Regions from separate parts of the Sphingomonas sp. Leaf28 genome, predicted to be linked through region 2. Evidence: riboswitches for the same ligand, from Rfam matches in the RefSeq annotation. Region 2 holds a riboswitch; each other region holds the start of a gene.
The links. Region 2 has a riboswitch for cobalamin ahead of cobW (cobalamin biosynthesis protein CobW). Riboswitches for the same ligand answer to the same signal wherever they lie in the genome.
Positions count from the first base shown of each region.

Region 1 (10,163 bases), on a different contig from region 2:
CAGTTGCGCGGCCGGGTCGGGCGCGGCGGGCGCCGCGGGCAGGTGATGCTGCTCACCGACGGCGACGCGACGATCGCCGAGGCGACGCTCAAGAGGCTGCGGACGTTGCAGGCATTCGACCGGCTCGGCGCGGGCTTCGCGATCAGCGCGCGCGATCTCGACCTGCGCGGCGCGGGCGATCTCGTCGGGGAGGCGCAGGCCGGGCACATGAAGCTGATCGGGATCGACCTGTACCAGCACCTGTTCGGCCGCGCGCTGCGGCTGGCGCGCGGCGAACAGGTCGACGACTGGGTGCCCGACCTCCATCTCGAGCTCGGCGGCACGCTGCCCGAAGCCTGGATTCCGGAGGAGGAGGTTCGCCTGTCGCTGTACGGCCGGCTGGCACGGCTCGAGGACGTCGTGGCGCTCGACCGGTTCGAGGCCGAGCTCGAGGATCGCTTCGGCACGATCCCCGATTCGGCGCGACAGCTGCTGTTGCTCGCACGGATCCGGTTGCGTGCCTGTGCCGCGGGAATCCGGCGGATCGACGCCGGCCCTGCGGCGATCGCGTTCACGCCGCACGATCGCCGCGCCGAGGCGCCGCTTGACGAGCTGGTCGAGAAGAACGGCCGCTGGATCTTGAAGTGCGCGGTCGCCGATCCGGTCGAGCGCGCCGCACAGATCGAGGCGCTGCTCGACGCGCTGGCCGGGTGATCCGGCCCGTCTATTCCGCGGCAGCGGCCAGCGGTGTCGAGAGCGCCTCGTCCGCCAGCGCGGCGAGGATCGCCTGGACCAGGTCGACGACCCGCGCGAACCCCGCGCCGGGCGCGTGGAGCTTGCGATCGAGATAGACGGTGCGATCGAGTTCGAGCTGGATCGCGTGGATACCGCTGTCGGGGCGGGCATGGCGTTCGAGGATATGCCCGCCCGCATAGGGCGTGTTGCGCGCCACCGAAAAGCCGTGCTCGGTACAGGCGCGCTCGGCGCGATCGACGAACCGCGGCGCGGCGGCATGGCCGAACCGGTCGCCGAGCACGATCCGCGTACCGCCCGGCCCGAGCGGCGGCATCGAATGCAGGTCGAGCAGCACCGCGACGCCGAATCGCGCCTGCGCGGCCTGCAACGCCGCCGCGACCGCCGCGTGATAGGGGCGGTGGTCGGCGACGATCCGCGCGGTGACTTCGGCATCGGTGAATCGCCGCGCCCACAGGTCGCCCGCCCCCGATACGCGGCGCGGCACCAGCCCCAGGCCGCTGCGCAGCTTGGCGGATTGCTGGACCGGCGCGACCCCGCGCGCGCCCTCGTCGATCAGCGGATCGCGCTCGTCTTCCGCGCGGTTGAGATCGATCCAGGCGCGCGCACGCCGCTGGATGATCGTCGCCTGGTCCGTCCGCGCGCTGCGTGCCACCGCATCGACCAGCCGATCCTCGAGCGGCAGCAACGCCGCCAGCGGCACGCGCAACGCGGTTTTTAGCGAAAGCGGATAGTCGCGCCCGGCATGCGGCACCGATATCACCACCGGGCTGGTCGGCGGCGCGGCGTCCCGTTGGTCGGCAGGCGGCAGACGATCGAAGGGGGACAGCGGCATGGCGACCACGCTAAACCGGCCGACCGGGACGGGCAATGGACCTGGAAATGTTAACCAATTTGCGGCTAGGACCGCGCGTCAAAGCACGCGTGCAAACAGGACTTTAGATCGATGTTGCGAATTCTGCTGGCCGAGGATGATCAGGTCATGCGCGAGTATCTGACGCGGGCGCTTGAACGCTCGGGCTATGCCGTCACCGCGGTCGATCGGGGGACGGCGGCGATTCCGCTGCTCGAGACGCAGACGTTCGACCTGTTGCTCACCGATATCGTGATGCCCGAGATGGACGGGATCGAACTCGCGCAGAAGGCGGGCGAGATGTGCCGCGATCTGCGCGTCATGTTCATCACCGGCTTTGCGGCGGTCACGCTGAAGGCCGGGCGCGCGATGCCGCAAGCCCGTGTCCTGTCGAAACCCTTCCATCTGCGCGACCTCGTCGCCGAGGTGGATCGGCTGTTCGAGATGGATAATGCAACCGGCATGCATTGAACGCTTGCACCCCGCGATAACCGCGGCTAGTGGAGCGCTCCGGCGGGCGTGTAGCTCAGTGGTAGAGCACTGTGTTGACATCGCAGGGGTCGCAAGTTCAATCCTTGCCACGCCCACCATAGAAAGCCCCGCTAGCCATTTGGTTAGCGGGGCTTTTTGCTGTCCGGGGCTTTGGGGCTTCCGGTATCGTGAAAAGCTGGCATGGCGCGGCGATGATCCGCTTCTCGCTCTCCGCTGCCGCCCTTCTGTCTTCCAGCGCTGCCGTCGCCCAGTCCGCCGAACAGCCCGCAGCCTCTGCCCCTGAAAACGCCGTCGCGCGCGAGATCGTCGTGACCGGGCGGGGGCTGGCCGACGCGCGCGGCGATCGTGCCTATGCTGTCGTCACGATCGATCGCGCGCGGATCCAGGCCAATGCGAGCAACCGGCTGGAGAGCGTGCTCGCCGACGTTGCCGGCTTGCAGCAGTTCCGCCGGTCCGACTCGCGCAGCGCCAACCCGACCAGCCAGGGCATTTCGCTCCGCGGCATCGGCGGCAATGCGTCGAGCCGAGCGCTGCTGATCTTCGACGGCGTGCCGCAGGCGGATCCGTTCGGCGGCTGGGTGGCGTTTCCGGCCTATGCGACGGGGCGGCTCGGGCGCATCCGGGTCACGCGGGGCGGTGGCAGCGGCTATCAGGGGCCGGGCGCGCTGGCCGGGACGGTCGAACTCGAAAGCGCGACGCCCGAGCAGTTGGCGCCGGTCCAGGCCAGCATCGCCTATGGCAGCCGCGATTCGGTCGACGCGCAGGGCTCGGCGGCCTTAGTGCGCGGATCGGGGTTCGCGACCGTGTCGGGGGCCTATGCGCGCGGCGACGGGTTCACGCCGACCGTCGCGCAGAGCCGCGGGATCGTCGATCGCCCGGCGCCGTACGAGCAGGCCTCGGGCGCGCTCCGGACCGTCGTCGGGATCGGCGCGACGACCGAGGTGCAGATGAATGCGAGCGCGTTCACCGATCGCCGCGATCGCGGGAGCGACTTCACCGCGAACACCAGCGAGGGCGCCGATGCGAGCGTCCGGCTGATCGGGCGCGGGCGCTGGGGCTATTCCGCGCTGGCGTATCTGCAGACGCGCGCCTTTGCGAGCAGCTTCAACAGCATCAATGCCGTGCGCACCACCGCGATCCAGTCGCTGAACCAGTATAACACGCCCGCCACCGGGCTCGGCGGGCGGATCGAGATCCTGCCGCCGCTGGGCGAAAGCATCACGCTACGGCTGGGCGCGGATATCCGCGACGTCAGCGGCAAGACGCAGGAGCTCTATACCTTCGTGAACGCGGCACCGACGCGACGGCGCGAGGCCGGTGGCGGCACGACGACGACGGGCGCGTTCGCCGATGCCAGCCTGGTGGCGGGCGACGTCACGCTCAGCCTCGGCGGGCGGATCGACTGGTGGTCGATCGATGGCGGCTATCTGTCCGAACGGCCGCTGGCGGGCGGTGCGGCGCTGACCAACCTGCGCTATGCGGACCGCGATGGCCATGAGACGACCGGCCGGGCGGGCGTGGCGTATCAGCCGGTGGAGTCGATCACGCTGCGCGCCGCCGGCTATCGCGGCTGGCGGTTGCCGACGCTCAACGAGCTGTACCGCCCGTTCCGTGTCGGCAACGACGCGACCGCGGCGAACGCGCTGCTGTCGCCCGAGCGGCTGACGGGGATCGAGGCTGGCGTCACGCTGACGCCCGCGCCGGGGGTGACGATCGCCGCGACCTATTTCTACAACCGGCTCAAGGATGCGATCGCCAACGTCACGACGACCAGCCCGCCGCAGATCCTGCCGGGGGTGACGACCTACCGGGTCCGCCAGAATCTCGATGCGATCCGCGCGCACGGGTTCGAACTCGACGCGGCGTATCGCCCCGATGCGGGGCCGTTCGGCGTGCAGGCATCGTGGTCGCACACCAATTCGACGGTCGAGGGGTCCGGGCTCACCGCTGCGCTCGATGGCCTTCGCCCGGCGCAGACGCCGCGCGACCAGGTGTCGGGGACGGTCGACTGGCGGCGCGATGCCGCCGCGCTGTCGCTGACCGTGCGGCGGATCGGCCGGCAATATGACGACGACCAGAACAGCCGCGTGTTGGATCCGGCGACGACGCTCGATGGCTATGCCGCGCTGCCGATCACGCGCGCGCTGGTCGCCGAGCTGCGCGGCGAGAACCTGTTCGATGCGCGTGTCGAGGCGGGGATCAGCGGCGCGAATATCGTCGAGCGCGCCACGCCGCGGACGATCTGGGTCGGGTTGCGCTACGGCCTGCGCTGAGGGGGCAGGGTCGCATCCGCGCTTGCGTTGACCCGTGCCGGACCCGCGACTAATGCAAACCCTGTGAAGGGTTCCCGGCGACGGGATCAAAAGGGAAGCCGGTGCGCGGGCAGGGTCGTCAGGATCCCCATCCGCAAGACCGGCGCTGTCCCCGCAACTGTGACCGGATAGCGGCCACCCCGATTGCGCCACTGGGTCTCGGCCTGGGAAGGCGGGGTGGCAGCGACGACCCGGAAGCCAGGAGACCTGCCCGTCACGGTCGATCCACTGCGCGGGCGGGTGCTCCGGTGCGGACGAGTGCCCTATCGAAGGGGTGTCCTCGAGCGAGAGACGTCTGCCGGTCCGCGAATGGTCGTGGGCGGCTCTGCCAGGACGTGCCCCATGACGAAGTTCCTCCTCCTCCTGAGCGCCGCCGCGATCGCGGCATCGGCCGATGCCCAGACGCTCCCGGCCGCCGACGCGTCGGACGTCGTCGTGACCGCGACCCGAGTCGCGCAACCCGCCAGCGAGATCGGGCAGGCGGTGACCGTGATCGATCGCGCCGAGATCGAGCGGCGGCAGACGGTCGTGGTGTCCGATCTGCTCGCGACCACGCCCGGGGTCACCGTCACGCGTAACGGCACGCTAGGGGCGCTGACCGGCGTGCGGATCCGCGGTGCCGAATCCGACCAGACGTTGGTCGTGATCGACGGCGTGCGAGTCAACGATCCGGCCTCGACCGGCGGCGGCTTCGATTTTGGCAACCTGCTGGCGAGTTCGGTCGAGCGGATCGAGGTGCTGCGCGGCCCCAACTCGGTACCCTGGGGCAGCCAGGCGATCGGCGGCGTCGTCAACATCATCACCGCCGCCCCCGCCGAGGGGCTGCAGGCGCGCGCCAACGCCGAATATGGCTATGCCGACAGCATGTTCGCGAGCGCGGGCATCTCCGGCGCGACGGGGCCGGTGTCGGGCTCGCTCACCGGCGGGTATCTGCGCACCGACGGCATCTCGTCGGCGGCCAGCGGTACCGAGCGCGACGGCTATCGCCAATACGGCGCGACCGGCCGGCTGGGCGTCGAGTTCGCACCCGGGATCGGCCTCGATCTGCGTGGCTATTTCGCGGACAGCCGGGCCGAACTCGATGGCTTTCCCGCGCCGGACTATGTGCTTGCCGACACCGCGGACTATGGCAAGACGCAGGAGCTCTATGGCTATGCCGGGCTGCACGCGAACTTCGCCGACGGGCGGTTCAACAACCGAGTCGCGTTCACGATCGCCGACATCAACCGCGACACGTACGAACCGGCCTTTGGTGCAGAGCCGTCGTTCCTCGGCCGCGGCCGCAGCGAGCGCTACGAATATCAGGGCGACTTCCGCCCGCTCGACCAGGTTCGCGTCGTCGCCGGCGTCGAGCGCGAGAATAGCCGCTTCAACGACGGCTTCACCTATGCCGACACCGGCATCACCAGCGTCTACGGCCAGCTGATCGTCAAGCCGCTCGACATCCTCACGCTCACCGGCGGCGTCCGCAACGACGACCACGAGGATTTCGGCAACCACACGACGTTCGGCGCGAACGCGGCGCTGGCGCTGCGCACCGGGACCACCGTCCGCGCGAGCTATGGCGAGGGCTTCAAGGCGCCGACATTGTACCAGCTCTTCTCCGACTACGGGAACCGCGGCCTCGATCCGGAGACCGCCCGCAATTTCGACATCGGCGTCGAGCAGGCGTTCCTCGCCGACCGGGCGCGCGTCGGCGTGACCTATTTCAACCGCCGCACGCGCAACCAGATCGACTTCCGCGATTGCAGCCCGACAGAGCAGACGACCGCCGGTTCGATCTGCGTCGACCGCCCGTTCGGCGTCTATGACAATGTCGCGCGCGCGGAGGCGGACGGGGTCGAGGTTTCGCTCGCGCTGCGTCCGGTCGATCCGCTGACGCTGACCGCGAACTACAGCTATATCCACACGGAGAACCGCTCGATCGGTGCCAATTTCGGCAACACCCTCGCGCGGCGTCCCGAACAGACCGCGAGCGTCAACGCGGATTACCGGTTCGCGGTCGGGCTCTCGATCGGCGGCACGGTGTCGCTGGTCGGCGACAGCTTCGACGATGCCGCCAACATGACTCGCCTCGATGGCTATGCGCTCGCCAGCATCCGCGCGGAGGTGCCGATCACCGAGCAGGTCGCGCTCTACGGCCGCGTCGATAACCTCACCGACGCGCGCTACCAGACGGTGGCGGGCTATGGGAATTATGGCCGCGCAGCCTATGGCGGCGTCCGGCTGCGCCTGAAGTGAGGTCTGTGGGGATACTTCTCGCGCTGCTACTCGGCGCGTGTGCGCAACCGCCGACCGGGGGCGGGGGGATCGTCTCGACCAACCCTTGCGTGGATTCGGTGCTGATCCGGATCCTGCCGCCCGCGCGGATCGCCGCGATCAGCCATTATTCGCAGGCGCCGACGGCGACCTCGATCCCGCTCGACGTCGCGCGCCGCTTCCACGCGACCGCGGGGACCGCCGAGGAGGTGATCGCGCTGCACCCCGATCTGGTCATCGCCAGCACCTATACGCCGCCCGCGACGCAGGCGGCCTATGCGCGCGCCGGGCTGAAGACGCTGCTGCTCGGCATCCCCGATTCGATCGCGGAGAGCCAGGCGCAGGTCACGCAGATCGCCGACGCCGTCGGTGCGCCCGCAGGCGGCGCGCGGATCAACGCCGAGATCGATCGCGCGGTCGTGCGCTGGAGCCGCAAGGATGGACCCGCACCAGCCGCGTTGCTTTATATCAGCGGCGATCTGGCGACGGGGGGCAGCACGCTGTTGAACGAGATGATGACCCGCGTCGGCTTCCGCAACGCCGCCGCCACTTATGGCCTGACGCATACCGGCACGCTGTCCGCCGAGACGATCGTCACGCAGCCGCCCGCGGTCGTGATCGCCCCCGAACGCGTCAGTCGCGGCACGCTGCTGCGGCACCGGCTGCTGCCGACCACGCCGCAGGCCGTCTTCCCACGCGTCCTGATCAACTGCGGCGGCCCGACGCTGCCGCCCGCGCTCGAACGGCTCGCGGCGATCCGGGCGAGCGTGTCGTGAGCCGGCCGCTCAAGCTTGCGGCGCTGCTGCTGCTGGTGGTCGTCCTGTTCGGCCTGTCGCTCGGCTGCGGCAAGGTCTGGGTGCCGCTCGGCGCGTGGTTCTCGAGCGATCCGCGCTGGTGGATCATCCTCGAACTCCGCCTGCCGCGCGCGGTGCTCGGGCTTGCGCTCGGCGCGACGCTGGGGCTGTCGGGCGCGGTCCTGCAGGGCTATCTGCGCAACCCGCTCGCCGATCCCGCGGTGGTCGGCGTGTCGTCGGTCGCAGCGCTCGGCGCGGTCGCCGCGATCATTTTCGGGATCGGCTCGGGCTTCGCGATCTTCGTCGCCGCGATGCTCGGCGCGGGCGGCGCGGTCGCCATGCTCGCCGCGCTGACCTGGCGGTCGCCGAGCGCGATCACCTTCATCCTCGCGGGCACCGTGCTCGCCAGCCTGGCCGGCGCGCTGACCGCGTTCCTGATCTCGATCGCGCCGAACCCCTATGCGGTCGCCGAAGTGATCGACTGGATCATGGGCGCGCTGACCGATCGCGGCTGGGACGACCTGGCGCTCGCCTTGCCGCCGATGCTGGTCGGCGCGGTGCTCCTCCTGCTCACCGGGCGCGCGCTCGATGCGCTCTCGCTCGGCGAAGCGGCGGCACGGTCGCTCGGGATACGGATGGGCCGGGTCCGCTGGCAGGTGGTGCTCGGTACCGGCTTGGTGGTCGGCGCAGGCGTCGCGGTCACCGGCGTGATCGGGTTCGTCGGCCTGGTCGTCCCGCATCTGCTCCGGCCGATCTTCGGCCACCGCCCGAGCGACGTGCTGCTGCCCTCCGCGCTTGGCGGCGCGGCGCTCGTTCTCGCTGCCGACAGCCTCGTCCGCCTCGCACCCGGCGCGGGCGAAGTGCGGCTCGGCGTCGCGATGGCGCTGATCGGCGCGCCGTTCTTCCTCGGGGTGCTGATCAGGGAACGAGGCCGCGCATGGATCTGATCGTCGACGCGCTCAGCGTGAAGCTGGGCAAGCGCATCGTCCTGCACGATGCGTCCGCGCACCTGCGCCCTGGCCGCGTCACCGCGATCCTCGGCCCCAATGGCGCGGGCAAGAGCACGCTCGTCAAGGCCGCCGCCGCGCTGGTCGGGCGGGCCGGGGGATGCGTCCGGCTCGACGCGCAGGACGTGGCGACGATGGACCCCCGCGTCCGCGCGCGCGCGATCGGGTATCTGCCGCAGGACGCGACGGTGCACTGGAACATCGTCGCCCGCGATGTCGTGGCGCTCGGCCGCCTGCCGCACCTAGGCCCCCATGCCGCGCCGTCGCCCGCAGATCGCGCCGCCGTCGACCGCGCGATGCACGATACCGAGACGACCCACCTCGCCGATCGTCCGGTCGGCGAACTGTCCGGCGGCGAGCGCGCCCGCGTCCTGCTCGCGCGCGTTTTTGCCGGCGAACCCCGCTGGCTGCTTGCCGACGAACCGCTCGCCAGCCTCGACCCCGCACACCAGATCGACCTGCTCGCGCGCCTGCGCACCTACGCGGCGGGCGGGGCAGGGGTCGCGATCGTCCTCCACGACCTCGTCCAGGCGCAGCGCGCGGCGGACGATGCGCTGCTGATCGCCGAGGGCCGCGTCGTCGCGTTCGGGCCGGTCGCCGAAGTGATGACCGCGGACACGCTCGCACGCGTGTTCGGCGTCCGCGTCGCCCCGCTCGACGACGTCTCGGGCTTGGGGGAGGGTGGGGGCACGCGGCGCCTGCTGGTGCCGGTCGGCCGCATCGACTTGGCATAGACGGTCGACGCGCCCCGCCCGGCGCACTATCCCGCGCCGGGTGATCGATATTCCCGCCCCGCTCCGCCTGCGCCTCGACGGCGACGCCCTCGTCCAGAACTGGCGGACGCTCGACCGCATGAGCGGCGCTGCGGCCTGCGGCGCGGCGATCAAGGCCAATGGCTATGGCCTCGGCGCGACCGAGGTCGCTCGCCGCCTCGCCGACGCCGGCTGCCGCGATTTCTTCGTCTCGAACTGGCAGGAAGCCGCCGACCTCGCGCCGCTGGGGCTGACCGTCTCCGTCCTGCATGGCGTCCGCGAAGACGACATGCCCGCCGCCACCGCGGGTTTCGCCCGCCCGGTGCTCAACACCGCCACGCAGGTCGCACGCTGGAAGGCCGCAGGCGGCGGCGCGTGCGACGTGATGGTCGACACCGGCATGAACCGCCTCGGCGTGTCCGCGGACGACATTGCGGGGGGGCTGCTGGGCGATCTCCAGATCGAGACGCTGATGAGCCACCTCGCCTGCGCCGACGAGGAGTCGCCGATGAACGCCACCCAGCGCGACCGCTTCGCCGCGCTCGCCGGCCAGACCTCGGCGCGCCGGATGAGCCTCGCCAATTCCGCCGGCATCGCGCTGTCGGGCTACGCATTCGACCTGACCCGCCCCGGCCTCGCACTCTACGGCGGCGTCCCGCGCGGCGAACTCGGCGCGATCCGGCAGGTCGTCCGGCCCGAGGCGCAGATCCTGCAACGCCGCCGGGTTCGTGCAGGCGATACAGTCGGCTACAATGCGCAATGGACGGCCGCGGAGGACACCGAGGTCGCGATCCTCAATCTCGGTTATGCGGATGGTTATCGCCGGCATTTCACCAATATCGGTGCGGCGCTGGCGTCGGGTCGGGTCTTGCCTGTGCTCGGCAGGGTCTCGATGGACCTGGTCGCGATCGACGTCGACGCGGCCAAGGACCTGGCCGAGGGGGACTGGGTCGAACTGGACT
Region 1 covers NZ_LMKX01000001.1:877,135-887,297, reverse strand. The annotation lists gene ASE79_RS04140 (helicase-related protein) at 1-693, shown strand, start outside; gene ASE79_RS04135 (N-formylglutamate amidohydrolase) at 704-1,567, opposite strand; gene cpdR (cell cycle two-component system response regulator CpdR) at 1,679-2,056, shown strand; tRNA gene ASE79_RS04125 (tRNA-Val) at 2,101-2,175, shown strand; gene ASE79_RS04120 (TonB-dependent receptor) at 2,269-4,350, shown strand; cobalamin riboswitch at 4,402-4,619, shown strand; gene ASE79_RS04115 (TonB-dependent receptor plug domain-containing protein) at 4,732-6,630, shown strand; gene ASE79_RS04110 (ABC transporter substrate-binding protein) at 6,636-7,424, shown strand; gene ASE79_RS04105 (FecCD family ABC transporter permease) at 7,421-8,389, shown strand; gene ASE79_RS04100 (ABC transporter ATP-binding protein) at 8,380-9,183, shown strand; gene alr (alanine racemase) at 9,224-10,163, shown strand, end outside.
Region 1: another riboswitch for cobalamin. It lies ahead of ASE79_RS04115 (TonB-dependent receptor plug domain-containing protein); the one in region 2 lies ahead of cobW (cobalamin biosynthesis protein CobW).

Region 2 (10,163 bases):
CGACAATGTGACGCGCAAGCTGATGCAGGACGGCCAGCGCCCGATCGCGGTCGGCTTCTGGTTCGCGATCGGCCATTCGGGGATCGTGCTGATCGCCGCGGTCGCCATCGCGCTCACCGCCAGCGCGCTCGCGCAGTTCGAGGCGTTCAAACAGGTTGGCGGCGTGATCGCCACCGTCATCTCGGCAGTGTTCCTGTTCACGATCGCCGCGATGAACCTCGTCATCCTGCGCTCGGTCTGGCGGACGTTCGGCCATGTCCGCAGCGGCGGCGTCTATGTCGAGGAAGACCTTGATCTGCTGCTCGGCAACCGCGGGCTGCTCGCGCGTCTGTTCCGGCCGATGTTCCGGCTCGTCACGCGCAGCTGGCACATGGCGCCGCTCGGATTCCTGTTCGGGCTCGGCTTCGATACCGCAACCGAGGTCGCGATCCTCGGCCTGTCCGCGAGCCAGGCCGCGGACGGTCTGTCGATCGGCACCATCCTCGTCCTCCCGATCCTGTTCGCGACGGGCATGGCGCTGGTCGATACGGCGGACGGTGTCGTGATGCTCGGCGCGTATGAATGGGCGTTCGTGAAGCCGATCCGCAAGCTCTACTACAACATCACCATCACGCTGATCTCGGCAATCGTCGCGATCGCGATCGGCGGGATCGAGACGCTGGCGCTGCTGGGCGCCAAGCTCGGCCTGTCGGGGGGCGTCTGGGATCTGGCGGCCGCGCTGGGCGAGAATTTCAACGGCCTCGGCTTTGCGATCATCGGCCTGTTCGTGCTGTGCTGGGTGCTGAGCTTTGCGATCTATCGCTGGAAACGCTTCGACGAGATCGAGGTCGTGCACGGATGATACCCCTTCGTCATCCCGGGCTCGACCCGGGACCCAGAGCCAAACGCCGAGTCATGCGTGGCTCTGGATCCTGACTTTCGTCAGGATGACGGGCGCGAGCGAGTTGGCAGTCCCGTGATATTCCTCTAACCCCACGCCCGAGGCTCGGTTTTACCGAACTTCAACAGATCGCGCCGGTGCCCTTCGGGGCTTGAATGGGAATGCGGTGCGGGAGGATGTCCTTCCAATGCCGCGGCTGTCCCTGCAACTGTAAGCGGTGAGCGAGACGCACAGGCCCTTCGCGAGGGGGGCAGCCACTGGGTCGAAGACCTGGGAAGGCGTGTGTCGAGCTTTGACCCGTGAGCCAGGAGACCTGCCAGCGTAACGGTCGCTCTTGCCTTGATCCAGGGGATGGTCGCGGCACGGTACTCCGTCTGAGCGACGAACGCGTGCGGCCGAAAGGTCGTGCGTGCCTGCGTATGCTCGAAGGAGAACAAGAATGTCGGACCGCTCGCCCACCCTGGCAAAAGTCCCCGTCACCATCGTCACCGGCTTTCTTGGCGCGGGCAAGACGACGCTCATCAGCCACCTGATCCGCAACGCGGGCGGCCGCCGGCTGGCGGTCGTGGTGAACGAATTCGGCACGCTGGGCATCGATGGCGACATCCTCAAGGGTTGCGCGATCCCCGATTGCCCCGCGGAGAACGTCGTCGAACTGGCCAATGGCTGCATCTGCTGCACCGTCGCCGACGATTTCATCCCGACCGTCGAGACTTTGCTCGCGCTCGACCCGCGCCCCGATCACATCCTGATCGAGACGTCGGGTCTCGCGCTCCCCAAGCCGCTGCTGAAGGCGTTCGACTGGCCCGCGATCCGCTCGCGCATCACCGTCGACGGCGTCATCGCGCTCGCCGATGCGGAGGCGGTCGCCGCCGGCCGGTTCGCGCCCGACGTCGCCGCGCTCGATGCGCAGCGCGCCGCCGATCCGAGCGTCGATCACGAGACGCCGCTCTCGGAAGTGTTCGAGGACCAACTCGCCTGCGCCGATCTCGTCCTGCTCACCAAGGTCGATCTTGCCGGTCCCGAGGGCGTCGCCAAGGCGCGCGCGGTCATCGCCGCCGAGTCCGCCCGCCCGCTTCCGGTGATCGACCTGACCGACGGCATCATCGACCCGCGCGTGATCCTGGGCCTGAACGCCGCCGCCGAGGACGATATCGCCAGCCGCCCGTCGCATCACGACGGCGAGGACGATCACGAGCATGACGATTTCGACAGCGTCGTCGTCGCGCTCGGCGAGATCGCCGATCCGGCCGAGCTTGCCGCCAAAATCGAGGCGCTCGCCCGCAGCGCCGACATCCTGCGCGTAAAGGGCTATGCCGCGGTCACCGGCAAGCCGATGCGCATGCTCGTCCAGGCGGTCGGCGCACGAGTCCGCACGCAATATGACCGCCCCTGGCGCGCCGACGAACCCCGCCGCACGCAGCTGGTGGTCATCGCCGAGCATGATCGCATCGACGAGGCCCGCATCAAGGCCGCGCTGGACGCCTGAGGCGCCACGATGCACGTCGTCTTCCGCGAGACCCACGGGCTGGAGGAAAACGCGGTCCCGCAGGATCTCGCGCAATCCCCCGCGGACCTCGTCGTCCTGTCCTTTTCCGACGGCGACCTCGGCGCGTTCGCCGCGGGCTGGCGGCGTGCGGATGCCGCCGGGCGGCGCCTGCCGTCACTGCGCCTCGCGAACCTGGCGGTGCTCCAGCACCCGCTGTCGGTCGACACCTATGTCGAGCAGACGCTGGCGGGCGCGAAGGGGATCCTGATCCGGCTAATCGGCGGGCGGTCCTATTGGAGCTACGGCCTGCAACAGGTCGAACATCTCGCGCGGGAAAAGGGCATCGCGTTGGCGGTCCTCGCCGCAGACGGTCGGATCGATACGCGGCTCGATGCCGCCTCGACGATCCCGGTCTCGACGCTGCGCCAGCTCGCGACGCTGTGCGATACCGGCGGGGCGGTCGCGGCGCACGCGGCGCTGGCGCAGTTCGCGCTCGCCGCGGGCTGCTATGCCGGCCCGGTCGCCGGGGTCCGCGCGATCGCCGACGTGGGGGGATGGCAGCCGCAGGACGGCGTGACCTGCCCCGCCGCGTTCGCGCTGACGGCGAAGCGGCCACGCGTGCTGATCGTCTTCTACCGCTCGTATCTCACCGCGGCCGATCTCCACCCGATCGAAGCGCTCCACGGCGAATTGACCGGGCGCGGCTTCGACGTCATCGGGCTGTTCGCGCCCTCGCTGAAAGCGCCGGACGCAGCCGGCTGGCTGGCGCGCTGGGTGGGCGTGCTGGCGCCGGCTGCGATCGTCAACGCCACCGCCTTCTCCGCGCGCGGGGCGACCGACGCCACGCCGCTCGACGGTGCCGGAGTCCCGGTGTTCCAGATCGCGCTGTCGACCTCCGACCGCGCAGCCTGGGCGGGCGCAACGCGCGGCCTGTCGCCTGCCGACCTCGCCATGCACGTCGTCCTGCCCGAAGTGGACGGCCGCCTGTTTGCCGGCGTCGCCAGCTTCAAGGAAGCCGCAGCCCGGGACGGCGATCTAGAATATACCCGCCGCGAACACCGCGCCGACCCGGACCGCATCGCCGCCATCGCCGCGCGCATCGCAGCGTGGATCAGCCTCGCCAGCAAGCCCGTTGCCGATCACCGCATCGCGATCGTCCTGTCGACCTACCCCGGCAAGGCGTACCAGATGGCGCACGCCGTCGGGCTCGACGCGCTGGCGTCGACGCAGGCGATCCTCGCCAATCTCACCGCCGCCGGCTATGCGATCACGCCCGACGACCGCGACCTTGCGACGGCGCGGATATACTGGCCGCTCGCCGCGTATCGGACCGCGCTCGCAAAGCTACCCGCGGGTCTCCGCCAGGAGCTTCACGACGTCTGGGGCGAGCCTGGTGAAGACTTCGGCTTCACCGCGATCGACCAGGGCGGCGCGCTGATCGCGCTGCAACCCGAACGCGGCCGCAGCGAAGACCGCGCGGACGAGTATCACGATCTGTCCCGCTGTCCGTCGCACACCTATGTCGCCTTCTACCTCTGGCTGCACGCCCGCGGGATCGATGCGCTGGTCCATGTCGGCGCGCACGGCACGCTCGAATGGCTGCCCGGCAAGTCGGTCGCGCTGTCCGACGGGTGCTGGCCCGAGGCGCTGACCGCGGCGATGCCCGTCATCTACCCGTTCATCGTCAACGATCCCGGCGAAGCCGCGCAGGCCAAACGCCGCATCGGCGCGGTCACGCTCGGCCATGTCCCGCCGCCGCTCGAACGAACGCGCACCGGCGCCGGGCTTGGCCGCCTCGAAGCGCTGCTCGACGAATTCTCCAATGCCGACGGCCTTGATCCCGCGCGGCGTGATCGGTTGCAGCGCGACATTCGCGACGAAGCGACCGCCACCGGCCTCGCGGCGACGCTGGGGCTCGACGACGCGCAGTCGCCCGCGGACGCGATCACGCGCATCGACACGTTCGTGTGCGACGTGAAGGAGAGCCAATATGGCGACGGTCTCCACATCTATGGCCGTGGCGAGCACGGGGCGGCGGAACGCGTGGGATTGCTGTCGGCGCTCCAGGGGAAACGCGTCGCCTCGGGCCCGTCCGGCTCGCCGTGGCGCGGTCGATCCGACGTCCTCCCGACCGGCCGCAACCTGTACACCACCGATCCACGCGCCGTCCCGTCGCGCGCCGCGCATCGCCAGGGCGTGACGCTCGCCGACGAACTCGTCCGCCGCCATCTGCAGGACCATGGCGACTATCCCCGCACGCTCGTTATCGACCTCTGGGCGTCGGCGACGATGCGCACCGCGGGCGAGGAGTTCGCGATGGCACTCCATCTGCTCGGTGCGGAACCCGTCTGGGACATGCAGTCCGACCGCGTGACGGGCGTCGAGATCCTCCCGCTTCCCACGTTCGACCGGCCCCGCATCGACGTCACGCTGCGCATATCCGGGCTGTTCCGCGACGCCTTCCCGACGCTGTGCACGATGTTCGGCCAGGCGGTGCGCGCGCTCGGCGTGCGCGACGAACCCGCGGACTGGAACCCGTTCGTCGGCAGACCGTCGACGCCGCGCGTCTATGGTCCCGAACCGGGCCGCTACGGCCTGAGCATGGGCGACGCCGCGGAGACCTATACGCCCGACGCGCGCCTCGATGCCGGCAAGGCGTGGCTGTCGGCCTCCGCCCACGCGTTCGACGACGGCAACGACACCTTCGACCCTATCGGCATCCGCGACCGCGTCGCCGCCGCCGACGCCTTCGTCCACGTGCAGGACCTGCCCGAGACCGACCTGCTCCTCGCGGCAGACTATGCCGCGCACGAAGCGGGCTTCGCCGCCGCGCAAGCGATCGCGGGTGGAAACGCCACGCTCTACCATCTCGACGCGCGCGACCCGAGCCAGGCCAGGGCCCGCCCGCTGAAGGAAGAGATCGCCCGCGTCGTCCACGCCCGCGCGCATCCCGGCTGGGTGGATGGCATGATGCGCCACGGCTTTCGCGGCGGTGCGGAGATCGCCGCGACGCTCGACCATCTCGGCGCGTTCGCGCATCTTGCAGGCGTAGTCCGCCCCGAACTGATCGACCTCTATCACGATGCGACGCTCGGCCGGGACGACGTTCTGGCGTTCCTCGCCCAGGCCAACTCCGAAGCGCTCGCGGCGATGCAGGCGCGCTTCGCCGCGCTCCACGCCGCCGGTCTCTGGCCGACGCGCCGCAACTCGATCCTCGCGCAGCTCGACCTGCCGGCATGAGCGGGTTCGTCGTCAAGGGCTGGTGCCCCGATGCGTGGCGCCCGATGATGGCCGGCGACGGCCTGCTCGTCCGCATCCGCCCGCCGCTGGGCCGCCTGACCCGGGCGCAGACCATCGGCCTGTGCGCCGCTGCAGTTCGCCACGGCAGCGGCCAGATCGACGTCACCAGCCGCGCCAACCTCCAGATCCGGGGCGTTTCCGACGACGAGTGGCGCCCGTTGATCGACGCCATGCTCGAACTCGGCCTGATCGACCCCGATACGGCGCGTGAGGCCCGCGCCAACATCCTCGTCGCTCCCGATTGGCGCGAAGGCGACGACACGCACCGCATCGCTTCCGAATTGCACGCCCGACTGCACGAGCTGCCGGACCTTCCCGGCAAGGTCGGCTTCGCGATCGACGCGGGCGTCACGCCAATGCTCGCGGACGCATCCGCGGACTTCCGGATCGAACGCGCCGCGAGCGGCCACCTGATCCTCCGCGCCGACGGCCGGGATCACGGCAGGCCGCTGTCGCCCGGCACCGAAGTCGACCGACTGATCGCGCTCGCCCGCTGGTTCGTCGACAGTGGCGGCACCGCCAGCGGGCGCATGGCGCGTCATCACGCACCGCTGCCGGATTGGGCCGCCGCGACGATCGCCCCCGCCGGGTCCGCACCCCGGCTCGAACCCGGCCCGCACGCGCTCGGGCTGCCCTTCGGTCGCATCGAAGCGTCGGCGCTCACCCGCCTGCTCGAGGTCGAGCCCGCGATCCGCGCGATCCGCCTGACGCCTTGGCATATCGCGGTCCTGGAAACGGAGTCGCCGCTCGCGGCTACACCCGATCCCGCCGCCTTCATCACCACGCCGTCCACGGCGCTGCTCCGCACCGACGCCTGCGTCGGCGCCCCCGCCTGCCCGCAAGCCACGGTCGAGACCCGCACCCTCGCCCGCCGCCTCGCGCCGCACGTCGTCGGACGCCTCCACGTCTCCGGATGCGCCAAGGGGTGTGCGCGCGCTGGCCCGGCGGACGTCACGCTGACAGGTTGCGACGGCCGCTACGACCTCGCGTTCGATGCGCGCGCCGGTGCACCCCCTTCCCGCGCGGGACTCGATACCGCGCAGATCCTCGCCCAGTTCGGAGCCGCCTGAATGCCGTACGCCTATGAAACCGACGGCGGGGCGATCTATCGCCAGTCGTTCGCGATGATCCGCGCAGAAGCCGATCTCGCCCGGTTTTCACCCGAGGAAGAGCCGGTCGCCGTCCGCATGATCCACGCTGCCGGGCTGGTCGGCCTCGCGCAGCATATCCGCTTCTCGCCGAGCTTCGCGGTCGATGCGCGCCGCGCGCTCCATGCGGGTGCCCCGATCCTCTGCGATGCACGCATGGTCACCGAAGGCATCACGCGCGCCAGATTGCCCGCTGACAACCGCATCGTCTGCACGTTGCACGCCCCCGAGACGCCCGATCTCGCACGCGCGATGGGCAACACGCGATCGGCCGCCGCGCTCGAATTCTGGCGCCCGCATCTGGCCGGCGCGGTCGTCGCGATCGGCAACGCGCCGACCGCGCTGTTCCACCTGCTCAACATGCTTGAGGACCCGGATTGCCCGCGCCCTGCTGCGATCATCGGCTGCCCGGTCGGCTTTGTCGGCGCGGTCGAATCGAAGGCGGCGCTCTGGACCGACCAGCCCGTCCCCTGCGTCGTCGTCGAGGGCCGGATGGGCGGCAGCGCGATCACCGTGGCGGCGATCAACGCGCTGGCGAGCGGCACCGAATGACCGCGGTGCGACCGGGTGGCATGATCCACGGCGTCGGGCTGGGGCCGGGCGCGCAGGACCTGATGAGCGTCCGTTCGGATCGCCTCGTCCGGACTGCGCGCCACGTCGCCTATTTCCGCAAGGCCGGGCGTCCTGGGCAGGCGCGCAAGATCGTCGAAGGCATGCTCCGCGCGGATGTGGTCGAATTCCCGATGGAATATCCGGTGACCACCGAGATTCCCGTATCGGACCCGCGCTACAACGACTGCCTGTCGGCCTTCTACAGCCGCTGTATCGACCATCTCGCGTCCCTCGCACGCGCTGGCGAGGACGTCGTCGTGCTCTGCGAAGGCGATCCGTTCTTCTACGGCTCGTTCATGCACCTCTATACGCGCCTCCAGACGATCGCACCGGTCGCGGTCGTCCCCGGCATCACCGGGATGTCGGGCGCATGGACCGCGAGCGGCGCGCCGATCACCTGGGGCGACGATGTGCTCACGGTCCTGATGGGCACGCTGCCGGAGGCGGATCTGGTCCGCCGGATCCGCGACACCGACGCGCTGGTGGTGATGAAGATCGGCCGCCACCTCGACAAGCTCCGCCGCGCGGTCGCCGCCGCCGGGCGCGAGGACGAGGCATGGCTGGTCGAATACGCCGCGATGGCCGATCAGCGGGTCACCCGGCTGTGCGATGCCGACGCGATCACGCCCTATTTCTCGATCCTGCTGATCCACGGCCAGGGGCGGCGCCCATGACCGGCTCGCTCGCGATCGCCGGCCTCGGCCCCGGCGATACCGCACTCGTGACGCCGGAGGTCACCGCCGCGCTCGCCGATGCGACCGACGTCATCGGCTACATCCCCTATGTCGCGCGGGTCGCGCCGCGTGAAGGTCTCACGCTCCACCCGAGCGACAACCGCGTCGAACTCGACCGCGCCACGCACGCGCTCCAACTCGCGGCGGAGGGCCACCGCGTCGTCGTCGTATCGTCCGGCGATCCGGGCGTCTTCGCCATGGCCGCCGCGGTGTTCGAAGCACTCGAGGCCGGCCCGCCGCAGTGGTGCGACCTCGACATCCGCGTCCTCCCCGGCATCACCGCGATGCTTGCCGCGAGCGCGCGCGCGGGTGCGCCGCTCGGACATGATTTCTGCGCGATCAACCTGTCGGACAATCTCAAGCCCTGGCCGCTGATCGAGCGCCGCGTGCGCCTCGCTGCCGAAGCCGACTTCGCAATCGCCTTCTACAATCCTCGCTCGAAGGCGCGACCCGATGCGCTGATCCGTGTCTTCGAGATCCTCCGCGAGACCTGCCGGGACGATCGTCCGGTCCTGTTCGCCCGCGCCGTCTCCACCCCGGACGAAACTTTACGCATCGTCGCGTTGCCCGCAGCGCGCGCGGAGATGGCCGACATGCGGACGATGATCATCATCGGCTCCAGCCTCACACGAATCATCGAACGCCCCGCCGGCCCGATCCTTTACACGCCGCGGTCGGCACCATGATCGATCCAGCGCAGGACCGCCGCCGGCGCATGCACCTCCAGCCGCGCCGGCAGGACCGGCCGATCGATCATGATTACCCGCAGCCCGAGCGCGCGCGCGGCATGCAGCTTGGCGTCGGCACCGGTCCCACCCGCATTCTTGCAGACCACGACCTCGATCCCGTGCGCCTCCATCAGCCGCCGGTCCCCCTCGGCGTCGAACGGTCCCCGGTCGACCACAAGATGATGCCGCGGCAACCCCGGCGGATGGTCGGGCGTATCGACGAACCGCAGCAGATACGCGTGCTGCGGCTGCACCGCGAACGCATCGACATGAAGTCGTCCGAGCGCCAGCATCACGCGCTGCGGCGGCCCGGCGAGTGCGGCGACCGCCGCCTCGATATCGGCAACGCGAGTCCACCGATCGCCCGCCACCGGCACCCAGGCGGGCCGGGTCAGCGCGATGTGCGCGACCCCCGCGTGCGCAGCGGCGAGGACGGCATTCGCGCTCATCCGGGCGGCGAACGGATGCGTGGCGTCGACCAGATGCGTCACGCCGTGATCGCGGAGATAGGCGGCCAGCCCCTCGACACCGCCAAAGCCGCCAACCCGCGTCGGGATCGGCTGAACCTTCGGGCTTGCCACGCGCCCGGCATAGCTGAGCACCGCCGTATCGCCGCGCGCCGCCAGCATCGCAGCGAGTGCGCTGGCCTCCGTCGTGCCGCCCAGCACCAGGATGTTCGACATGACTGACATTCCCTGGCTGACGATCATCGGATTGAACGAAGACGGCGCGGACGGCCTGTCCGCATCGGCAAAAGCGGCGCTGGACGAGGCTGAGCTCGTCACCGGCGCGCCCCGCCATCTCGCGCTGCTGCCCAATCTTAGGAGCGCGGTCATGCCGTGGCCAGTCCCGTTCGACGCCGGAATCGCACGCCTGCTGAACCAACGCGGTCGCCGTGTCGCGATGCTCGTGTCGGGCGATCCGTTCTGGTTCGGCGCAGGCACTGCGGTAACCCGCCATCTCGCCCCGACGGAGTGGGTCGCGCATCCCGCACCCTCGACGTTCGGGCTTGCCGCCGCCCGTCTCGGCTGGCCGATCGACGATACGACATGCCTCGGTCTCCACGCTGCGCCGCTCGCACGCCTGCGCCCGCATATCGCACTGGGTCGCCGCGCGCTCGTCCTCGTCCGCGACGGCGAGGCGGTCGGGGCACTGGCACGCTATCTCGACGAACTCGGCTTCGGCGCCTCGGCGTGTCACGTTCTCGAAGCGCTTGGCGGACCGCGCGAGCGCATCCGCGAAACGACCGCCGCCGCCTATGACTACGACGAC
Region 2 covers NZ_LMKX01000007.1:739,951-750,113, forward strand. The annotation lists gene ASE79_RS09755 (HoxN/HupN/NixA family nickel/cobalt transporter) at 1-841, shown strand, start outside; cobalamin riboswitch at 999-1,216, shown strand; gene cobW (cobalamin biosynthesis protein CobW) at 1,320-2,369, shown strand; gene cobN (cobaltochelatase subunit CobN) at 2,379-5,609, shown strand; gene ASE79_RS09770 (cobalamin biosynthesis protein CobG) at 5,606-6,739, shown strand; gene ASE79_RS09775 (precorrin-8X methylmutase) at 6,740-7,369, shown strand; gene cobI (precorrin-2 C(20)-methyltransferase) at 7,366-8,103, shown strand; gene cobJ (precorrin-3B C(17)-methyltransferase) at 8,100-8,849, shown strand; gene ASE79_RS09790 (cobalt-precorrin-6A reductase) at 8,825-9,574, opposite strand; gene ASE79_RS09795 (bifunctional cobalt-precorrin-7 (C(5))-methyltransferase/cobalt-precorrin-6B (C(15))-methyltransferase) at 9,564-10,163, shown strand, end outside.

Region 3 (9,718 bases), on a different contig from region 2:
TCTCAGCACTTACCACTATTGTAGGCGGCAGCACGATCGGAGCCGTTCAGCGCCCTGGCACTGGCGACCGGCTTAACTTAGTGGCGGCAGGCGCTTCAGGCGCTGCCCCAGGCGCCGCACAGACGCTGGCGAACGTCGCAGCCGGTCTACTCGCAGCCGGTTCGACAGAGGCGGTCAATGGTGGCCAGCTTGCCGCCACCAACCTAGCGCTCGCGACACTTGGGCAAAGCGCAGTGCAATATGATGATGCAACGCGCACTGGGGTCACGCTGAACAGCGGCGGATCGCCGGTCGCCCTTCGCAACGTTGCCGCAGGTACCTTGGCGACCGACGCTGTCAACGTCGGGCAACTGGGATCCGGACTGGCGAGCACGTTGGCAGCAGCTAATGAGTATACCGACGTACGGATCAACGCGGTCAACTTCGATCTACAGACCTACAAGCGTGACGCAAACGCTGGCACGGCCGGAGCGTTGGCTTCAGCGGCGCTTCCCCAGGCCTTCGAACCGGGCAAGAGCCTCGTTGCGGGAGGCGTTGGTACATACCGTGGTCAGGCCGCCTTCGCAGTTGGCGTTTCGCGGATCTTCGACGACGGCCACACCATTCTGAAGGCCGGCGTCAACCGCGACACGCGTGGAAACAGCGGTGCCAACGCAGGCATCGGGTACCAGTTCTGACTAATAGCGGGTCGCGTCACGTGACCCGCTCCTCCAGCGGAGAACCATCATGAAGCAGTATGTCAGTTTGATCCTTGCCTTGGCCGCGCCGGCGAGCCTCCTCGTACCAAAGGGCGCGGCCTTTTCCCAAGTCCCCACTATGTCTGCGCCATCCCCACGACCACTCGTCGATGGCAGCGCGTTCAAGACAAAGTCCGCTTATGATCGGAAAAAGGGCATCGTCATCCAGCCTTCAATAGTCAGATTGATTGTGCCAGGTATGGACAAGGACGCAGTCTACCGCATCGTCGGCGCGCCGCATTTCGGCGAGACCATGACGCGCACATTCAATTACATCCTGAATCTTACGGCAACAGGCGACGACCCGATGCGCTGCCGGATGCAGGTGGTCTTCGGAACTCCCCAGCAGGGGCCGCTGGCTAGCCGTCGGCCGATCGTGCTGCGGGTTGTTTGGCAGACGTCGGCATGTGCCGACCGGGTAGGTGCGGGATGACGTCAGGACGGCGGAACCGTTGTGTGATCCGACGCGGCGGACCTAACGGCTTGGCCTGGTGCAAGCCCACGTTACGCCTCGCTGCCGCGCTTCTGGCGGCACCTGTTTCGGTCAGCACGGCTCAAACGCCCCCCGTCGACGCGCACGTCTTTGCCGAAGACACGGCGCGAGAAGTGGCAGCTTTGGTAAAGCCGGGGGCCGTCTTGATCGTCGGTGAACCTCAAGGCTATTATCAGATGGCCGTTGTCGCGCAGCTTGAGGCGAAAGGCTTTGTGACCGCTACGAGGTCGGTAAAAGGCGGGATACCTACTCGATTTTTGATGGCCGATGGCGGGCGCAGTGGGGCGGCAAAAGTCGACCTGGCGGTCGGTACCACTATCCTCTGGCGCACGTATGAGCGTTCGAGCGGAAAGCCTTCCGGGACATGGAGAAAGCAGGCACCGACGCCGACGCCGGTCGACCAAACGCTGAATGAATCCGAACAGCTGTATCAGCTCGGCCGCAGCATCGAAAATCAATCGCCAGACCGCGCAATGAGATATTATCGGCTTGCGGCGGCGTTAGGCCACAGAGAAGCAGCCTTGCGCCTGGGGCTGACCTTGATCGCGAATGGCAAAGCGGAGGAAGGCATCCGGTTCATCACCGTCGCATCAAATGCCGGTAATGCCCAAGCTGAGTACGTTCTTGGCCTGGCGTACCTCAATGGCACCGGGATCGTGAAAGACCCGATCCGCGGTCGGAGCTTGCTCGGTAAGGCGGCAGATGCGGGTATAGTTGCAGCCAGTCGGGCTTTGGGCCGCGAGGCTTTGGGCAGATGATACAACTCTTATTGCAATGATGACGCAATACCGTAATTTTATCGAGGGACCATTTATATGGTGAGATTTTCCCCTGGTATTCGATCGCATACACGAATGACCTACGTTAGGCGCCGTCTTCAATTGCTAGATATAGCTCTAAGCACTATTGAGATGACCGGAACTGCATCTCTAAAACTTGGTGATCTTGCTAAGAAAGCAAATATTACCAGTCCCGCGGTGTATAGATATTTTGCCAACGTTGACATATTAATTTTTGAGTTGCGAGAGCATTTCTTTTACAAAGAGGACATATGCAGAGAAATATCAGATCATCTTGCAAAAAGGCATAGTTCGCAGCCCGTAGGCGTGACATTCGACAATTCAATCTATGCCATGTCGCGAAATGGACAGCGAAAAATCGGAGTATCTCACTGACCAGCCGGCTAAGGGTCTGCAACCATATCTCCTCCAAAACTATGGCAGGCCAGGGCTCACTGGCGGTTGCCAAGTGGCGTCGCTCCCTCCGATCGAGGTGGTGGAGCTGAGGTAATTTACCGTCAGGACATTAACGGTATTCAGTCCTAAGATTTATAGGACAACTAGTACAAGAGGCATCCCCAAAAGTAAAACGTACTACGTCGAATAATTGACCTAATTGATCTAGATTATATACTAAATTACTAATCTATATCATATGCGGCAAATGCATGGTGATGAGCGGCGAGCGCAAATAGCAAAGATGATACTATCTACGCGTCTGAATCGTAATGTGCTATTTCCTAGTAATATGTTTAATGACCACGCATGGATAATTTTGCTTACCCTATTTGTTGCCCACGCAGAAAATAGAATATTATCCAAGTCTGAGGTAATCCATAAGTTAGGCGCTAATGTAGAAACGTGTACGCGTTGGATAAAATACCTAATTCAAAGCCGACAAGTTTTTGATATAGAAAAAGGAAAAGACTTAGTTTTATCAGATGAAACGATATCTCGCCTAAGAAGCGTATTTGACGACGTTATCACCGAAATATATGGTTTTAGTAAGTGACCTATAATGATTTGTTAGTAACAGGTATATCATTAGATATTAATATACGATTCTTATCGATCTCGGATAGGGTAATAGATCAGAACTAAGCGGGAAGGTCATCGACGGTTGGCAGTCGAGCGATCTCCACCTCACATTGGGTTGAGTCAGGAGGTCCACCGGTTGGGCCCCCGACACGGACCAGCTTTGGCGCACAGCTTATTTAGCGTGTTTTGGCGCATGAAACCGGTGGAACAGCTAAATCTCATATTTCTCTAGTGAGGTGGTGTTCGAAGTGGTCGTACCATTGGTCGGCGAGGCCAGACAATCTCAAAGATGAAGCGACCTCTTGGAACGTATGTGGCGTTTGGCGGACAGCCCTGGCCAGTCGTTGGGGATGTTCGGCGATCCTCACGATCGAACGGTAAACAACCCCGGCTATTCCCAAAATTCGATCGATTCCGAGAACGCCCTCACCGTCTCACTGGCGGTTCCCTTTTGGGAATGGCCAAAATGACCAAACCGCCCAATCGCCCAATCGCCGACGCAAAGATGGGTAATTTGCATCCGCGAAAGCGGACATTGGTTCAGCACGACTTTTGCTCCGAACCTATAAAATCGGGTTCTAGCAAAGGTTGGGGTGGGCAAATGACAAGTTCTGTTATTACAAGGCCAACGTTCTAGGCTTTGCCGGTATGTGACATGCCAATAGTAGACGGTTTGGGCTAAACGGGTGGATATGTCCGGTATCCATTATGATGGTGGACGTGTGAGATCAGCTCTTTCGTCAACCGGTGAAATCCTTTGGGGGCTCCGCTATGATGATCCTGTTGCCATCCTGATCAGCAATCTCGGCTATAGCGCCGAAACTACCCCAGCTGATCGGGCCGATATCGAGACCCAGATCGGTAAGTCTGTCCTTTTCCGCGCCCATATTGGGCGTCACGATCGTAACTACGGACCGTCCAGCCTTCTCGAAATCGCAGATTAATTGAATACCCGCCGTGCCAATATTCCGCCACTGCGTCAGGGTAGGCATAGGATGGTCGTCAGCGGGTCGGGCAAGCAGAGTCGTATACCAATCTTCGGCGCGAGCCATGTCAGTTACACATGCCACCGCATACAAGCCTTGGATGTTCATCGCCATGCTCCGATCAGCCTCATTGATAAGCTAGCTCAACGTGGTCGTCCTCCACAATATCGCAGCGCAAGCTCTCCACAATCTTGGGGTGTTGCCAGCCACCTCTCACCGAACAGTTCGCCCAATTTCAGACGTTTTTTGATCGTCTACCTCGGCGGCAGACCAAGCGAAATGCGATTAAACATGAGCTACCAGACGGACCGTCAGGTCAGATGCGCCCAGTGGAACCGAAGCCCTACGGTATTCGCTTACGGTAAATCGTTGGTTGTCGGCGACTGAGAGACTTGGTGCTCCCGCGTAATTTCGGGAGTTCTAATGCCAATTTACTATTTCGAGATTGCCGATGCTAATCCGGCTATTCCCTGTGTCGGAGAGAATTTACCGTCGCTTGCTGCAGCCCGTTGCTTCGCACTAAAATATGCAGGTCTACTTATACGTGATCAGGGCGAGGTGTTCTGGGGCGGAGAAGAGTGGGTCATGACGGTATCGGACGTAAACCACCTAACGATGTTCACGATAATGATTTGCTCCACGGCCGCGCCCGCCACCTTGAACCTCAAGATGCTGATCTGAGAAAGCCATAGGCGGCTATCCCTCGCCCCTTCCCGAATGCAGGCGGTCTGCTTTCCTCTCCGTTCCAGACATTCCCGAAATTGGATCGATTCCGAGAACGCCCTCACCGTCTCACTGGCGGTTCCCTTTTGGGAAGGTTTGGGGGGCTGAAGGCCCGGTACTATCCGATACAACCGAACGGCTTCGCTCGACCATTTTCATCAACCGAAACCATCGTGGATAGAGCCGTGGCCGCATGTCGTCGTTCCCCGGATATTAAATCCTCGGCGCTAAGATCAACACTGATGCGCACGGAACTGCGCCCGGTCATCCGTACTTCGGCGGTTAGCTCGACCATCTCGCCCTTCTGGATAGGGGAACGGAAGTCGATCCGGTCAGATGCTGCCATAACCATTACCGCCCGGGCTTGGCGGGTTGAGGCAATGAATGCCGCCTTGCCCATCATGCGAAGTGCATCACCACCATAGAGGGTGCCGTAATGGTTGGTCTGGTTCGGGAAAATCATTTCGACCATTCGCAACGGCTGCACCGCATCATGCGGAACCATCTCACCCATCGGTGGCAGAGGGTCTTCGCTTCCGACTGCGACGAGCGTGAAACGGCCTCGCGTACACAGCCGTCGTTCGCCCGATACCGGTGCCTCCGCGATCAGTTCGACCTCGACGTCGAGCGACTTACGTCCAACCCGCACGACGCAACCTGTCACCTCGACCATATCGCCGATCCGGGCAGGCGCCGCGAAATCGATCTTTTCCGAAGAGGCGGTGACGAAGGCCGCGCGACCGTGGCGTGAGGCCGCCAGGAAGGCGACCTTGTCCATATGCGCCAGAGCCACACCACCGAACAGCGTGCCGTGGTGATTGGCGTCACCGGGGAAGACCATGTCGATCAGCTGAATAGGGGTGCTGTGGTGTTCCTGTGGCATCCTGGTCCTCAATCATTCGCGAGGGCATCCAGACGCCAGCGACCAACGGGAGAGGTACACCTCTTCCTACAGCACGCAGCGGCCAGACCGGGCACCCCGCCGGTGGTCGTTATGGCGTCGAAGGCAGGTATCCTGGCTCGCGGGTCATCGTCGAAATCCCGGCCTTCCCAGCGCGGAAGCGCCAGTGGCACACGAGGGAATTTCTACTCGCCGCTTACAGTTGCGGGGGCAGCATCGGAATCGAACCGATTTCCCGTCTTAGCCTTCGGCCAATCGGCGAAGGAACCTTGACCTCACTGAGGTCGCAGGAAACGGCCCTTTACGTCAAGGCCAAGTGGCTTCGCGGACTGAGAACGGCATGGTGGGCGTAGCCGTACCACCGTCCGCCATGCTTCCACTCATGCCGCCTCATCAACATATAAAGATATCTTTATATGTTTGTTGACAATGATCGCTCGCTCGTGTCGAACGGCCACGTCGAGGTTCCCCATTCCAGGCATGGCGATGGGGCTAAGACGGGAAGCCGGTGGTGTCCTTCGGGTCAGATTCCGGCGCTGCCCCCGCAACTGTAAGCGGCGAGTGGCGGCTCCATTTCGTGTCACTGGGTTCTCGCAAGGAGCCTGGGAAGGCCGGAGCCACTGCGTTGACCCGTAAGCCAGGATACCTGCCTTCGACGCCATAACGTTCCTCGGACGGGGGTTCCTCCGGTGGATCGCGCTTGATGCGACGGTCCGTGGCTTGCCGCCATCCGGGCCTGTTCACGCCTTGCGCGCTTTCGCCTGACCTCCCGCCCGCATAGCCAGGGTGAGTCATGACGAATAGCGGGTTCATATTCTCGATCAGCAGTATCCCGTTCGACGAGGATTATCGTCCGGCCGACAACACGCGCATCACCACCAATTTTGCCAATCTCGCGCGCGGAGACAGCCGACAGGAGAATCTGCGCAACACGCTGGTGATGATCGACCATCGGTTCAACGCGCTGATGCACTGGGATAATCCCAGGGGTGATCGCTACACGCTTGAGCTGAAGATCGTCTCGGCCGCGCTCACGCTCGGGGATGGTGCCGACGACGAAGCCTTCCCGCTGATCGAGATTCTGCACACGACCGTGACCGACCGGATCAGCGGAGAGCGATCCGACGGCATGATCGGCAACAACTTCTCGTCCTATGTACGTGACTACGATTTCAGCGTCGTCCTGCCTGACCACCTGAAGGCTGGGGGTGGCGGTGCGCCAGAGGGGTTCGGCGATCTGCACGGCAACTTGTTCAAGCACTTCCTTGGCTCGAGCGCCTACCGTGACAATTTCCGCAAGCCCCCGGTTATCTGCCTCAGCGTGTCGAGCAAGGAGGTGTATCACCGGACCGCCAACGTGCATCCGATCCTCGGCGTCGAGTACCGGAACGACAAGTTTTCCTCGACCGATCAGTATTTCGCCAAGATGGGTATGAAGGTGCGCTACTTCATGCCGCCACACAGCGTCGCGCCGTTCGCCGTCTATCACACCGGCGATCTTGTCAGCGACTACACCAACCTTGAACTTGCCAGCACCATCGCAACGATGGAGACGTTCCAGAAAATCTATCGTCCTGAAATCTACAATGCGAACTCGGTCGCGGCGGAGCATTATCAGCCGAGCCTGAAGTATCAGGACTATTCGCTGACTCGCATCGTCTACGATCGCGAGGAACGTGGTTGCCTCGCTGTCGAGCAGGGCAAATTCGCCGAAGAGCATTTCATCAAGCCGCACAGTGCCGCGCTTCGGCGCTGGTCCGCGACCTGCGGCCTCTGATCCCCACGACACGAAGGTATTTGCATCATGACGACATTGTTGCCGACGACGACCGCGGGTAGCCTGCCCAAGCCTTCCTGGCTCGCCCAGCCCGAGACCTTGTGGTCGCCCTGGAAGCTGGAGGGCGACGAGCTGGTCGCTGGCAAGCAGGACGCGCTCCGCCTCGCGGTCAAGGACCAACGGCAGGCGGGTATCGACATCCTCGGTGACGGCGAGCAGACCCGCCAGCACTTCGTCACGACCTTCATCGAGCATCTCGACGGTGTCGATTTCGAGAAGCGCGAGACGGTGCGCATCCGCAACCGCTACGACGCCAGCGTGCCGACGGTCGTCGGCGCCGTATCGCGCCCGAAATCGGTCTTCGTCGACGACGCCCGTTTCCTGCGCGCGCAGACCGATCAGCCGATCAAGTGGACGCTGCCGGGGCCGATGACGATGATCGATACCCTCTACGACGCGCATTACCGGAGCCGCGAGAAGCTGGCATGGGAGTTCGCCCGCATCCTCAACGAGGAAGCCCGCGAGCTGCAGGCGGTCGGCGTCGACATCATCCAGTTCGACGAACCCGCCTTCAACGTGTTTTTCAACGAGGCGAACGACTGGGGCATCGCTGCCCTGGAGCGCGCGGCCGAAGGGATGACGGCTGAGACCGCCGTCCACATCTGCTATGGCTATGGCATCAAGGCTAACACCGACTGGAAGAAGACGCTCGGCTCCGAATGGCGCCAGTACGAGGAAACCTTCCCCAACCTGCAAAGGTCGAAGATCGATATCATCTCGCTCGAATGCCAGAACTCGCGCGTGCCGATGGACCTGATCGAGCTCGTCCGCGGCAAGAAGGTGATGGTCGGCGCGATAGACGTCGCGACCGACACGATCGAGACGCCGGAGCAGGTTGCCGAAACATTGCGCAATGCGCTGCGCTTCGTCGATGCCGACAAGCTCTTGCCCGCCACCAACTGCGGGATGGCGCCGCTGTCGCGCGACGTCGCTCGGGGCAAGCTCCAGGCGCTGAGTGCCGGCGCGGAAATTGTGCGGCGAGAGATACTCGGCTGATCACGGCGGTGTTGCATCGCCAGCGCGGAACGGGTCCCAGGCTGGCGATGCCCTCGGCCAGGTCAGAAATTGACCCTGGTACCCAGACGCAAGGTTCGTGGTTCGACCACACGACTCAACCGGCCATCCGTTGGCCCTGAAGCGTCAAACGAGGGAATATAGGATTCGTAAAAATAGGCGATGTCCTTGTCACGGCTGTCGAGAATGTTGAGCACCTCGCCATACACCTCGAACCGGCCGATTTTGCGGGCCGCCCGGACGTTGACGACGGTGCTTCCTGAATCCCGGACGCTATTGTCTTCGATCAGCGGATAAGGCCCGAGGTGACGGACGCGAACGCTTGCCTCCCACGGATCGAGCACCAGCGCGATCCCGGCGGATGCGGCGTTCTCGAAGGCGTTCGGAATGCGATCACCATTGTCGTACCGCGACCGGCTCGCGGTGTAATTGCCGTCGATCGCAAGCCACGGCCTGGGCCGCCAGAACGCCACCAGTTCATAGCCACGACGCTCGCTGGCACCGGTCGGTTCGACCGCGTTGGAATCTCCGACGAAGCGCAGTTCGCTGTCGACGTCGAGCCACCAATAGGTCGCGGTCAGCGTAATGCCGGGTAACTGCCACCGGGCGCCGACTTCACGGCCGTTGCCGCGGACCAGCACAGGCACCGGCGTTTCGACGTTTACCGCGCCGCGGACGTCGTTGGAGTGGAACCCACGTCCCCAGTTGCCGTAGAACTCCAGCCGATCGGTCGGCGAGTACGCGATCGATGCCTTGGGCGATAGGATCGTGTCGTCGCCGCTGCCTTCCCCGGCCAACACCGCCGCCTGATCCCGCGCGCGAACGACGTAGTGATAATAGTCCCCGCGGACCCCACCGATCAGGCGGAGGCCCTTAACCGGCGTCCATGTCGCTTCGCCATACAAAGCTGCCGACGCTTCCTCGACATGGTAGCGGCCGAGCGATGACAGGAACGATCGCGCGCTGGTGCGGTACACACCGACGCTACCGATATGGTCGTAGCGCTCTTCGGTACCGAGCGAGACGGCGAGGGTCGGCGCGAGCGTCCAGCGCTTTTCGCCCCGTGCACCGACGATCCAGCGTTTGTCGAACTGGCGGATTTGCGCGCTGGTCCCGTCCGGATCGGTGTAGGTCGGGTTCGAATACATCGACCAGTCGTAGAACTGACCATACACATTGGCGTGCCAGTCCGGCTGGCGGACCGCGATAT
Region 3 covers NZ_LMKX01000010.1:503-10,220, forward strand. The annotation lists partial or broken gene ASE79_RS15485 (YadA family autotransporter adhesin) at 1-677, shown strand, start outside; gene bamE (outer membrane protein assembly factor BamE domain-containing protein) at 727-1,170, shown strand; gene ASE79_RS15495 (tetratricopeptide repeat protein) at 1,374-1,988, shown strand; gene ASE79_RS22070 (TetR/AcrR family transcriptional regulator) at 2,085-2,405, shown strand; gene ASE79_RS15500 (VOC family protein) at 3,788-4,147, opposite strand; gene ASE79_RS21065 (DUF6894 family protein) at 4,457-4,714, shown strand; gene ASE79_RS15505 (acyl-CoA thioesterase) at 4,875-5,639, opposite strand; cobalamin riboswitch at 5,744-5,944, opposite strand; cobalamin riboswitch at 6,103-6,326, shown strand; gene ASE79_RS15510 (putative oxygenase MesX) at 6,451-7,434, shown strand; gene ASE79_RS15515 (methionine synthase) at 7,462-8,490, shown strand; gene ASE79_RS15520 (TonB-dependent receptor) at 8,553-9,718, opposite strand, start outside.
Region 3: another riboswitch for cobalamin. It lies ahead of ASE79_RS15505 (acyl-CoA thioesterase); the one in region 2 lies ahead of cobW (cobalamin biosynthesis protein CobW).